Regions from separate parts of the Leptolyngbya sp. FACHB-541 genome, predicted to be linked through region 1. Evidence: predicted binding sites of a transcription regulator. Region 1 holds the regulator's gene; each other region holds the start of a gene.

Evidence for each region. Region 1 encodes NtcA, which controls nitrogen genes in cyanobacteria. Its sites were predicted from a motif close to TTTGTANNNNNNNNTACAAA; they were not measured.
Region 2: the regulator NtcA is predicted to act here: its motif matches at 1,458-1,477, upstream of H6G00_RS16220 (ammonium transporter).
Region 3: the regulator NtcA is predicted to act here: its motif matches at 2,080-2,099, upstream of H6G00_RS18555 (MSMEG_0569 family flavin-dependent oxidoreductase).

The regions. Positions count from the first base shown of each region.
Region 1 is NZ_JACJPC010000041.1:43,596-47,831, forward strand. Features, by position in the region: gene H6G00_RS06775 (hypothetical protein) at 1-81, shown strand, start outside; gene H6G00_RS06780 (DUF3146 family protein) at 113-376, shown strand; gene H6G00_RS06785 (pre-16S rRNA-processing nuclease YqgF) at 381-815, opposite strand; gene H6G00_RS06790 (DUF3084 domain-containing protein) at 864-2,345, opposite strand; gene ntcA (global nitrogen regulator NtcA) at 2,415-3,089, opposite strand; gene fabI (enoyl-ACP reductase FabI) at 3,469-4,236, shown strand, end outside.
Region 2 is NZ_JACJPC010000072.1:68,204-72,439, forward strand. Features, by position in the region: gene H6G00_RS16205 (hypothetical protein) at 1-50, shown strand, start outside; gene H6G00_RS16210 (hypothetical protein) at 313-771, shown strand; gene H6G00_RS16215 (TIGR04376 family protein) at 749-1,330, opposite strand; gene H6G00_RS16220 (ammonium transporter) at 1,671-3,125, shown strand; gene H6G00_RS16225 (hypothetical protein) at 3,138-3,554, shown strand; gene H6G00_RS16230 (family 10 glycosylhydrolase) at 3,741-4,236, opposite strand, start outside.
Region 3 is NZ_JACJPC010000086.1:658-4,893, forward strand. Features, by position in the region: partial or broken gene H6G00_RS18550 (amino acid transporter) at 1-703, shown strand, start outside; gene H6G00_RS18555 (MSMEG_0569 family flavin-dependent oxidoreductase) at 739-2,019, opposite strand; gene H6G00_RS18560 (CHAT domain-containing protein) at 2,195-4,236, opposite strand, start outside.

The DNA of each region.
Region 1 (4,236 bases):
CTTACTAGAATTCCAAAAGGACTGGTGCTATGGGTACTTGAACCTGAAGCGCAACCGGTAGGAACATCCTCCATTCAATAGGAAATAGCTCAAGTAGGAAATAGAAGTAACTGTGAGTTCCAAGCGTCTACCTGAAACGACTGCCTATGTCCGCATCACTCACCAGTCTTGGCAACAGGGCAGAATTGAAGGTGAGGTGACAGCGAGTGATTATCAGTGGCAGTTTCAGTGGCGCTTTAACCGAGGAGAGCTATCCGTTGAGCCTTCTCTAGGTAGAGCGCTGATTCAAGAACCACTAGGTCGCTTCCTAGAAAAATGTGACTACCAGCTTGAGCCAGGTGGAGATTATTCGTTTACGATTCGGGCAGAGATTTAACCGCCTAAGCCGTCAACCTGCCCAAATAACGCTCGATTAAGAGAATCGCTACAATGTCGTCGATTGGGCGGGGGAGGGTACGAATACCTTGTGGTAGAAGGCGAGACAAACCTTTTGGTGGATACATCTGCCAGTAGCGATCGCGAGCTTCCAGGGTGCTAAATCGCTCATCTACCATGACGATTCGCAGTGGTTCTGACAGACTGCTACTGAGCTTTTGCTTCCACTCTTTAGAGCTGGTTTGATCGCCCATCACTAGCATCGAAATCGGAAACTGTTTGCGTAACGACTGAATGGTGGCGATCGCCTCCTCTGCGGGGATCACCTCACAATAGAAGAGGCTGCGGTCTAGCCCCATGACTGCTACACCACACTTTTGGCGACCGGGATCAAAACCCAAAATAGCTGGCTGACTGGAGTCAAAGAACGGGGATACCATGCGGTTTGAAGAATAAAACCTGCGAGAATTCATTCAATTGAACTGTTCCTAATTATTCCGATCTGAATTGTTCCGGTCTGAATTGCTTGGGTTAGGGGCAGGCTGTTCCGGTCTAGGCGACTGCGAATCGGGTTGTTGTGGAACGAATAAGGGTGAGGATTGCTCTGTCCCAAATAAAACCTGGCCGTCTCGAACTGCAACTAGCTCTAACCTAACTGGACCCGCAGTATAGGTGATGTCTGAGGCGATCGCCTGGATTTCAACAGGCTGATTGTATTGCTTTACCTGGCGCAAAAAGTTGATCAAAGTTTGAGTTCGACCATCTGCAATTTGCGGTATGTCTAGCAATATGCCTGCCTGCCTGGCCCGAAACTGGGAGGCCGCTGCCAATAGCCTAATTCGGTCAAGCAGTTCTTCGTCCGTGGCAGCGGATGGATTGACAGAAACGGACGCTACAATTTCTCCATCTAAAAATACAACCTGATTGGGGGTGGCAGCCGCGAACACTTGAATGCAGGATTCTCCAGCTACAACACACGGTTCTCCCACGACATAGTTGCCTGCCGAAAGAATCCGCACAACGTATTCCTGTCCATCCCGAATTTGACTGACTAAACGCTCAACCTCAGCATTTGTAATATCGATGACTTGCTGATCTAAGTTATCTGCATCAGGTAAGATTTCTTGGACTGCGACTCGATTAGCCTCTAGCAATAGTTGATAAATTACCTGAGGCGCGACAGCCGGATCAACAATGCGAAAGGCACGAGACACAAGAGCTTGATTCCGCAGGAGAGCAACGTTGCCCTGGCGTAAGCCTTGAAACTCTCGCTCAAGAGATTGCACCTCTCGAACGAGGAATGTTCTTTGAGCTTCGAGTTGACGCAGCAGTTCTTCTCGTTCGGCGATCGCCTGATCCCGCAGCGCTAATTCTTCTTCCCGCTGTCGAATTAACTGCTGCCGCCCAACCTGAAGCTCCCGAATTTCTGACCGGAGGCTATTTGCCTGCTGTGTGACCCGACCCAGTTGAGCACGGGCCTGCTCAAAACTAGAACGGATCTGACCCAGTTGGCGCTGAGTTTGGTTGAGTTGGTTTTGAGCCTGGTTAAGTTGGGCAGCAGTTCCGGCTTGACGGGCGACCGCCGCTTCCAAATCCCGGTTAATCTGTCGCAGTCGCCTCCGGGCAGCCATTTGTTGCTCAATCGCCTGATCTCGTTGAGTCTCAATTTGCTGCTTTTCCTCGCTCACCTCTTCCAGGTCTTGGCGGGCAGTAGTTAAGTTCTCTTGAATTTCTTCATAGTCGAAAATACCGCGACGAAGCTGCTCACTTAAGGCAAACAGGAGCGCAAAAGTAGAAGCAGAAATAACGCTACCTGTGAGAACGGTAACAATCGTTGCAGTCTGTCGGGGGCGCAGGTTAAACAGGGTCAGCCGAGCTTTACCCACCCGCATCCCAAGGCGATCGCCCACCGTGGCGATCACCCCCCCCAGTACTAAAATTGCTGCAATCAGGACTAACTGAGCGGTCATCGCTGGTTAGAAACAGTCCAGATACAGCCTACTGCATTCTGAACGAGGTGAACGAGTCGATGCGTTGACTTAAGTAAATTGCTGGCTAAGGGCAACAGGATTATGAACGGTAATTTTCTTTTTGTGGATAGATATCATCTTATCTTGCCGCAGGTCACCTAGCAGACGAGTTACTGTCACGCGGGTAGAACCAATTGCCTCGGCGATCGCCTGATGCGACAACTTCAGGTCAATCGTGATCCCATCCGGGCTGGGCATGCCAAAGTCGCGGCAAAGAATCAGCAGGAAACTCACCAGCCGAGAACCCATATCTCGGTGTGCCAGCGTTTCGATCATCATCTCGGTTTGCAGAATCCGAGATGAAAGTCCCTGGAGCATCAGCATCGACAGCTCAGGGTTATCTTTCAGCGCCTTCTCAACCTGCTCAATTGGAACCGAGAGCAAATCAACAGGTGTAAAAGCAACGGCGTGGTAAAACCGATCAGAGCGATGTCCCGTGATTAGAGACAATACGCCAAACACGCTGTTTTCTCGCAGCAGAGCAACCGTAATTTCCTCTCCAGCCTCGTAGACTCTGGACAGCTTCACGGCTCCTTTGAGCAAAAAATAGACGCGCTCAGCGGGATCACCTGGAAAGAAAATAGTCTTACTTCGATCAAACGACTCCACCACAGGCGGAAAAGCCCCGCCACTCAGCTGCCGAAATACATTCGCTAGCGGTGGTCTATCTTGCGTCACTACCATACCCTCGCCCTACCCACTGTCGTATAGACTGAATCAGGTCATGCATAGATCCCCTGCTTCCTGTGAGAGATCTCTGACTTTAGAACACTAAAACTTAACTGCGAGACTGTTTTTTGTACACGACGATACAAAATCTGCCAACCTGTATCGAAAGTTCCTCAGTAAATCCACATAACTTTGCGTCGGTAGCGCTGAACTTGTTCAAAATTAAGCCAGGTTTGAGCTTTGATGAAGGGACTCGAAAGGCTTATGTTATCTACGATACAAGGCGATCGCCCTAAAGTGAAACGACCACACCAAAACGAATCCTCTATCCTTAGATCCTAGTTTTCCAGTATTCTCCTAGTTGCGCCTAAATAAAGATTTTTCACAGATTCTCATGCTGAACTTGACTGGCAAAAACGCTCTCGTCACAGGCATCGCCAACAACCGCTCGATCGCCTGGGGAATCGCCCAACAGCTTCATCAAGCTGGAGCCAACTTGGGCGTGACCTTCCTGCCCGACGAAAAGGGACGGTACGAAAAGAAAGTGGCAGAACTGGTAGAGCCGCTCCAACCCAGCTTGTTCTTGCCTTGCGACGTGCAAAACGATGAGCAGATCGAGTCGATCTTTAAAACCGTTGGGGAGAAATGGGGCAAGCTCGACATTCTGATTCACTGCCTCGCCTTTGCCAACAAAGATGACCTGACCGGCGGCTTCAGCAAAACCAGCCGCGATGGATTCAACCTGGCGATGGACGTTAGCGCCTACTCACTGGTGCAGCTTAGCCGCGCCGCTAGCCCCCTCATGACCGAAGGCGGCAGCATCATCACGTTGACCTATCTGGGCGGTGTTCGCGTCATTCCTAACTACAACGTTATGGGAATCGCTAAAGCAGCTCTGGAAATGAATGTCCGCTATCTCGCCGCAGAACTCGGACCCCAAAACATTCGCGTGAATGCCATCTCTGCTGGCCCAATCCGCACCCTGGCTTCTTCAGCCGTTGGTGGAATTCTAGACATGATTCACCACGTTGAAGAAATTGCCCCCCTACGCCGCACTGTCACCCAAACCGAAGTCGGCAATACGGCTGCTTTCCTTGCAAGTGACCTCTCTAGCGGCATTACAGGGCAGGTTCTCTACGTCGATTCGGGCTACGCCATCATG
Region 2 (4,236 bases), on a different contig from region 1:
CTGGTGAAGTGATGAGTATCTTAACTCGCGATCGCAGACCAGAAAGGTAAAAAAAGGAAGGGCGATCGCCTCACTAAAACAACAGCTTATAGCGGCAGGTTCATCAAAAAGGTAGAACCTTAACTCACTGCACTAGTGAAACTGATTAACCTCCCTTGAGCTTCAGTGATTTATTTGGCGATCGCCAGTCCTAGTTCAAAACTGTTGGACAAAAATTGTCTAGTAGGGTGAGAAACTCTGTCCACCTAGGCGATGTTAAACCAAAGTAAACATTTGTAAACTAAGAATATAATCTCTGCACCTCATACCCTTATGGCAATCTCGTTTGTCAATCACGCCCAAGAGTTGACCTACAATCGCACCTTAGACTACCTCAAGTCCAGCATGTTCAAGGACTCAATGCATGTCCTGGAAGACGAACCTAAGTTTAATCTGCTCTACAAAGAGACGACGCTGATTGAGGTAGAGGTGCTGCCCTGGGAGATTCATCCCTGGGAAGACTCGGAGGTGGCGATCGTCAGAGCCTCTAGCCACATCACCGTTGGCAGCACCGTAGATGCTGATTTGATTCAGTTTTTGCTATCTGAAAATCGCAAAATGCGGTTCGGTGCATTCCAGCTTGACGAAGCAGGACAAATTCTATTTGTCCACAGCATTTTGGGTGGTGAAAACATGGATTTGCTGGAGTTAGAAAGCTGTCTGCTGTCAGTGGCGGCGATCGCCACCCGCTACGACGACATCATCACCACTACATCCCCATATTCCGCTTAAGCTGCTGCAATTCCTCTTCGGTTTCCCACTGTTGAAAACTTTTTTCCAGAGGATCGTACGCCGTAGAAGTACTGCTGAAGCTGTAATCTTGATTCCATCCAGCGGTCTGCCAGCGCTGCTCAGCTTGCTGGGTGGCGCGGGTTGCCTGTGCTTCTGCTACCTTCGTCTGCACTTCCTTGCGCCGCAGCTGAATTTGCCGCTGTAGCTCGATTGTTTGCTTACTGCGATCTTTGAGCACTTCCATTTGTCCCCAAAGCTGGTTTCCTTGACTGAGTAGAGCCGCTTCCCTTTCTTCCGCAGGTTTTACTAAGTCAGTTCTTCCGGCATTTTTCGCCTTTTCAATCCGAATATGCCAGCGCTGCACTTCCTGAGCCGTTTCTAGAATTTGGTCTTGTAAACGTTTTTCGCGCGATCGCAAATCTGCCAGCAGCCGCACCGTTTCTTCTTCCTGCTCCCGCAATTTCTCTTCTAACGCTTGCAGTTCCAAATGCGGATTGTTGCGTAGAAACTCCTCCAGCCGAGTTTCTAAAAACCGACTGAAATCCTCAAATACGCTCATTATCAGGAATCCCTTGCTAGCAAAACTGCCTCTTCATCCTAGCAAGCTCCCCCTACTGAAACATAATTCCAATGGAGCAGAATAAACATCCATTCCTGCATCCGAGAGTGCAATTTTTTCTCTGGGTTCGGTAGTAGCAGCTACAAACTTGTTATAACAATGGCGGCAAACTAATCCTCAAACTTACTCACCGTAACTTTTAAATCCTCTATCTGGAGTTGCAATTTCGCTCACTTCGGAAATGTTTTGGTGTTGGAGTACCGGTTCTCCATCCGCGAAGACATATCCAAATGAGGCAATCCCAGACCAGCCAATATTTCTTGAAGGAGCGAAACCGCTGATGTTTTCTGATGCATTGCTTCTGGCACAAGTTGCCATTGAGGATTTGCCAAAATCAACTCAATTTCTAGAAACGTTTGTTGCAGAATCCTACTACTACTGGGCTTCTGTATTCATGCTGATTATCCATGCAGGTTTCCTTGCCTATGAAGGGGGAGCCTCCAGAACCAAAAACGTTTTGGCAACGATGGTCAAAAACTTGATCACGCTATCAAGCGTAGGTTTAGCGTTTTTCTTCTTCGGCTGGTGGGTTTACAATGCCTTTCCCCTATTTCCAGTCAGTGGCGGAGTCTTAGGTCCGTGGACAAATCCAGAAGCTAGTGAAACCATTGCCGCAGCAATGGTCTACGTGGAAGCTTCCTACCCCTGGTCGCCAGCCCTTGGGCCCAACACAGCCGACCATCTCACAGGAGTATTCTGGTTTGCTTTTGCGTTATTTGCCATGACTACTGCTTCTATCCTGTCGGGTGCCCTAATTGAGCGGGTCAAGATTGGCGCATACGTCATCATGTCAATTGTCTTAGGAGGCTTCACCTGGGTTGTAGGAGCCGCTTGGGGTTGGAATTACTTTGGCTGGTTGTTTAACTCCTTTGGCTATCACGACTTTGGCTGCGCTGCCGTGGTACATGGAATCGCAGGTTTCTTCACGCTAGGCGTGTTGATCAACCTCGGACCAAGAATTGGAAAATATGATGCTCAAGGAAATCCTCGACCCATTCTGCCGCACAACTTACCGCTAACAATGGTGGGGCTGTTACTCATCTTTGTAGGTTTCTATGCATTCCTCGCAGCTTGCTTAATTTTCTTACCCGGCTACTCTGCGGAGACAACCATTTATGGCACACCAATGACACTGGCATCAATTGGTGTGAATACCACTTTGGCACTAGCAGCAGGAATTATAGCTGCCTACATCTCCTCTAAAGCAGATCCGTTTTTCACCATTTCAGGCGGCTTAGCTGGCATCATTTCGGCAGGTGGCGGGATGGATCTCTACCATCCAGCTCTGGTTATTATCATTGCTTTCATCGGTGCCTTCATCATGCCGAAAGTGGCTATTTTCGTTGAGAAGATTGGCATTGATGACGCAGTAGGGGCCGTTGGTGTACACGGTTGGTGTGGACTATTTGGCTCTGTGGTTGTCGGCATTGCAGCGGCAGGCTTCCCCCAAGGAGAGTCAGTTCCAGCAATCAACTTGGGTGGACAAATTCTGGGTGCGTTTATCTGCACAGTTCTGCTAGGTTTCATCCCAGGATACGGCACAAGTTGGATTCTAAAGAAGCTAAATCTACTGCGGGTCTCCCGGCAAGAAGAAATCGAGGGGTTAGATCTGTCGGATCTAGGCGCTGAGGGCTATCCAGAGTACGCCATGATGTCTTATGTGACGCAGCAAATACCTGCTCCAACTGCCGCAGGACGACCAGTTTCCGGTTCTACAGAGCTAGCGCCTGAGTAAGGAGGAATGAAAATGATTAGTCCCTTTGAGACTTTTGAAGAGTTTTCTGCAGCAGAAGGTCCAATTTACACGTTTGCTAATAGTCCGGCTGTCATTGGTGTTTTGCTGGTCATTTGTTTATTAATTTCGCTCTACTTTGTCTATGCTTCTTTTGTGATCAAGAAAGGAGTATTGACTGGACACAATCCCATGTTTTTGGGAATTGTCATTGCAACAGGCGCACTTTCACTGGCGGATCAGGTGTATGCCAATCATATGAGGGAGGGCAACCGCCCAACTGCCAGTATCACCCAGCCTGAAAAACCTCATACAAGCCGCAACTTTCAACCGCTTGCCCTATTGGGGTTAGTGAGTGGCGGAGCAGCAACCCGTCGCCGCAAAAATCGTCCTCACCCTTCTGCTGCTATTCGTAAGCGTAGAATTCGCTAATTCTGTTCTGATTTAAGCGTTGCTGAATGCGGGTATGATTCACGGATTTCAATCCCCTTTGTAGGGTCATGGCAATGCCATGACCCTACGAAATTCATACATCAAATCAACAACACCCTGATTTGTATAGCTGTTACCACAGTTAAAAAGAAGGAGGAAAGCTTTGCTTTCCTCCTTCTTTTTAGGTCAGGGAGTTGAAGTAGCCTGAGTCGTTGAGGAATTTCTTTGCTCAATCACCACCCTTTCCCCATAGTTCAGCAACGTATCTAAAACGGCTAGTCGGTTTTCCCAAGTGCTAATCCGGTAGCTGTGGTTTAGCGATTGCAAATACATCCACCGATTGAAATTAGAACGGAAGCTGTTTAACTGCAACCTAGCCCGTTCTAACTTTTGTCGGGAGGGCTGATCCGCTAGCTCGTTGAGCGCCAGTTCCAGAGCTTCTGCCTCGGTGCGCCATTCCTCAAGCTGCTGGTCGCGCATCCAAAGCTGCCCGTTTTCTAGTAAATAGCTCCACTCTCGCTGCAAGGCGTTATATCGGGTTACTGCTGTGGCAAACGGCTGACGATAGGGAATGGGAGTATCAGTTTCGCCCTGAGTCCGGCTGAAAATGCCTTGCAGATTCTCGTTCAGATTCTCAACCGCAAATAGCGAATAGCCCCCGGCCGGTAGGTCACGCAAGGCC
Region 3 (4,236 bases), on a different contig from region 1:
TTCTGCGGCAGTCGCAGTTACGCTATCCTCTCGTCGCCACGGAACCCAACGAGCAAGATTCGCTTTTGGTGCCATCACTTTAGTATTTATCTACACCACTATTGTCAATATTATTGAAAGACCTGAAGGGATCAGAATTGCTGGCTTTTTCATTGGAGCGATCGTGCTGACCTCTCTGGTTTCGCGGGTATGGCGATCGACTGAGCTACGGGTAGAGCAAGTTGAGATGGATGAAACGGCTCGTCGTTTTATTGCTGAAGCAAGCCAACAGACAATACGGTTGATCGCGAATCGGCTTAATGTTGGAGATGTCGAAGAATACCACCAGAAAGAAAGGGAAGTCCGAGAGGATAATCATATTCCCTTAGAAGATCCGGTCCTCTTTCTAGAGGTTCAAATCGTTGATGCGTCCCAGTTTGCCGATATTGTTCGAGTGAAAGGTACTATGGTCGGGAATTACCGCATCTTGAGGGCTGAAAGTGCTGCTGTGCCAAATGCGATCGCTGCCATCTTACTCTACACCCGTGACCAAACTGGCGAACTTCCTCATGCCTATTTTGGCTGGGTAGAGGGAAACCCAATTCAATACCTGTTGCGCTTCATTCTGTTCGGAGAAGGTGACATTGCAGTTGTGACTCGCGAAGTGCTGCGTAAGGCGGAGAAAGACCCTGAGCGACGTCCCTCAATTCATGTGGGTGGGTAAAGCGGAATCTCTGCCAACTATCTGCCAACTAAAAGCTAAGAGCCAATTAGGAACTCATTGACAACACTCCAAGCATTGGAGTAGGAAACTTTCTTCTTTGCGGTGATGTAATCAGCCAGGTAAACGGCATCTCGTGCAATTCCCGAAAATCTTCCTGACCCCCAGGTGTATAGCCAGGGAAGCCCCAGGAAGTATAAACCCCATACGTCAGTTACGCCTCGATCGTGTCCCGGATAGCCCTTTCCGTCAAATACCGGAATCTCTACCCAGCCAAAATCTGACTGATATCCAGTACTCCAGATCACCGTACCAATATCTGCGTGCTCACAGTCTAGAATTGCAGCTTCCTCCTCTGGCTCCCAAACTGGTTTGTAAGCGGGTTCTGTAGGCGCTTGGATATGATTCTTTTGGATAAAGTTATCAATGGTTTTCTTGATACTCTCGGCAACCGCATCTGCTTGATCCAGGTTTTGCTTTAGATCAGAGTCAAATTTGAGCTTACCGTCGCTGATCTCTTGCAATCTACCATGAAGCTGCATTCCTTCTAGGGCAAACTGGCGCAAATCAATCTCACGTCCACCATCGCGCCCGGTAACGTAGTGATTTGCTTTGGCTCTCACTTTATCTTTTTGGGGATGTTCGCTGATGGACAGGTCATAGTAGCCCATTTGGTCAAGCCAATCTACCACGTCTTTTCCTCGATGTCGACGGGGCGATCGCGGCGCACTGCCCACACACAAATGTACCTTTTTCCCAGCAAGGTGTAGATCTTCTGCAATCTGGCAGCCCGACTGTCCTGTTCCCACGACTAACACCGCTTTGTCAGACAGAGATTGAGGGTTCTTGTATTCAGATGAATGCAACTGCACAATGTGTCGGGGAAACCGTTCAGCAATTCTCGGTATTTTGGGAGAATGATAGCTGCCGGACGCAATCACAACTTGATCGGCTGTAAATTCTCCAATCGAAGTTGCTACCTCAAACTTCCCTTGGGTATCTTTTCTTACTTTTAATACCTCAACGCCTTCTTTCACGGGCGGATTAAATGATGCAGCGTATTCCTTAATATATTGAACGATCTCATCCTTCTTCATGAAACCATTTAGATCTGCACCTGGATAAGAATATCCAGGTAGCTTGCACTGCCAATTAGGAGTCACCAAACAGAAAGAATCCCAACGCTTTGAACGCCATGAGTAACCAATCTGATTTTTCTCAAAAACAATGTGATCGATGTTTCTCTCTTTCAGGCAATAGCTCATGGATAAACCTGCCTGACCACCTCCTACAATGATGACAGAGTAATGATTGTTCATTGGCTTGCTTCTTACTGGTTTAGATAACACATTCAGAGTAGAGGTTGACAAACGAGGTGTTTTGTATCTCTAGCTACGGAAGTTTTAAGTCTAAACATAAGGTCAGGGAAGACAATTCTTTTGATCAAAGCTAGTCCTCTTCATCATTCTCCCCTGTCTAAACTGACAGGTTTCTCTAGCGTTGGGGTGTAGAACCAACCAGAGTAAACGCAGCCCAATCGCGGGGATTAGGATAGGTCTGCATTGCGCTGAGCATGGATTGTCGTAATGCTTGGGCATCATCGAACTGTTGTCGATAGCGGTAGAAATTGACCATCAGTTGTGACGTGGCATCATCGGGAACTTGCCACAGGGAAACCATGACGCTAGGGGCACCCGCAGCAATCAACGATCGCGACAGTCCAACCACTCCGTCTCCTGTAATTTTGCCTCTTCCTGTATTGCAGGCACTTAGGACAACCAATTCTGCATTCAGCGACAGATCTAGAATTTCAGCGGCGGTGAGAAATCCATCTTCTTCAGCAGTGGAAGGAGTAAGGGCGATCGCCCCCTGCAAAGGATGAGTTTCGTTAAACAATCCGTGAGTAGCAAAGTGAATGATTTGAGCATCTGATAAGCGTTGTCTAATCGCAGTTTCAGTTGCATCGGTGCCCGTGATTGCAGTGGTGTTGAGTAGTTGGGCGATCGCCTCAGCTTCAGCTTCAGCATAGGGCAAAGGAGCCAGGGAACCGGGCATGGGAGCAGGATTGCCAACCACAACGGCTGTTTGGGCTGCACTGGCAGGACGCTGTTGACTCAACTCTAGTACCTGAACGGCTGATGTCGTAAGCAAGGTGTGTTGTTCAATCAAATATTGTCCATCTGGGGCTTGTAGTGCGGCGAAGGGAACCAAAAACAGGTACTCTTGTGGCACAAAAATCACTCGTTCGTTGGGGTCGTTAGGCAACAAGTCAGCAATTGGCTCAATCAGAATTTGATGAAGCTGCTGTAAGCGACGATATTGAGAGCGACGAACCTGAGGACGCTGCGATTCGACGGGATACACTTCTGCCAGAGCAACGGGGGCAGGCAAGGTGATTTCAGGATGGCTGAGGGTGACGGTACCTGCATCTAAGTCAACTGCTGTAACTTGATAAGGTTGCCAACTAGACGGTTCGCCCAACCGTCGCACCAAGTCTCCGGGGTTGAGCGCAGCATTGTCTCCTGTTCTAGATTCATGGGTGCTGGAATCACGGGCGACTCCTTCACCTCGAATGCCTTGTCGCGCCACGTTTGCCAATTCTGCGAGAGAAGCATTGGATAAACTGGGTAGCGATCGCAAATCAACCCGTCGAAACGTCACCTCTCCCGTTGGCGCAATTACCCAGATGAATAACTCCGACTCCTGGGGTTCGTTCAGGGATTGCTCAGATGCGCCATGAGGGGTATCTACTGCCTGTTCTCGGATAATGCTGTATTCGACTAGCGTGGCGTTTTGGTCGATTGCGGTTTGACGCAACTGGCTTAAGTTAGGAGGTTCTACAGCGAATTGCTCCAGATCAACACCTGCTGCATCTCTAGCAATGAGTTCCACAAATGCCCTTGCCCGTCCTCGTTCTGAGACTTCCAGGGCGATCGCAGCTTTATCCTGATCGGCTAACACTTCCTGGAGGTTGCGGTAGGTTGCTGATTGCGTTTCAAAGATTGATACTTTCAAGGCATCATTGTTGCCTAACCCTGCCCGCAACGACTCCCACACTTCTATCCCTGCAAATAGGGCTTGTTCTGCTTCAGGTAAGCGATCGAGATTAAACAAAGCATCCCCCAAGTTAGTCAGGGCAATACCTTCTCCCAGTCGTGCTCTCAGTTCGCGCATGATGATTAGGCTTTGTTCATGGTGAGTGACTGCCTGGATGTAGTCGTGGCGATAGGAGTGAGTCGTTCCCAAATTCAATAAGGCTTGGGCTTCCTGCAAGCGATTGGTTAATTCTCGCGCTAAAGCAATGCTCTGTTGGTGGTAGGTAATGGCCCGATCAAATTCCCTTGTGCCGGTGTAAGCATTGCCCAAATTTCCTAATGTTTGCATCTCACCATAGCGATCGCCAACTGACTGAGAGAGGGTTAAACTCGCGTTTTGGTAGGCGATTGCCTGTTCATAGTCCTTTTGCATGAGGTAAGCATTTCCCAAGTTCCGCAAAGTGAGCGATCGCCACTGTGGTGCAACGGTAACTGAAATTT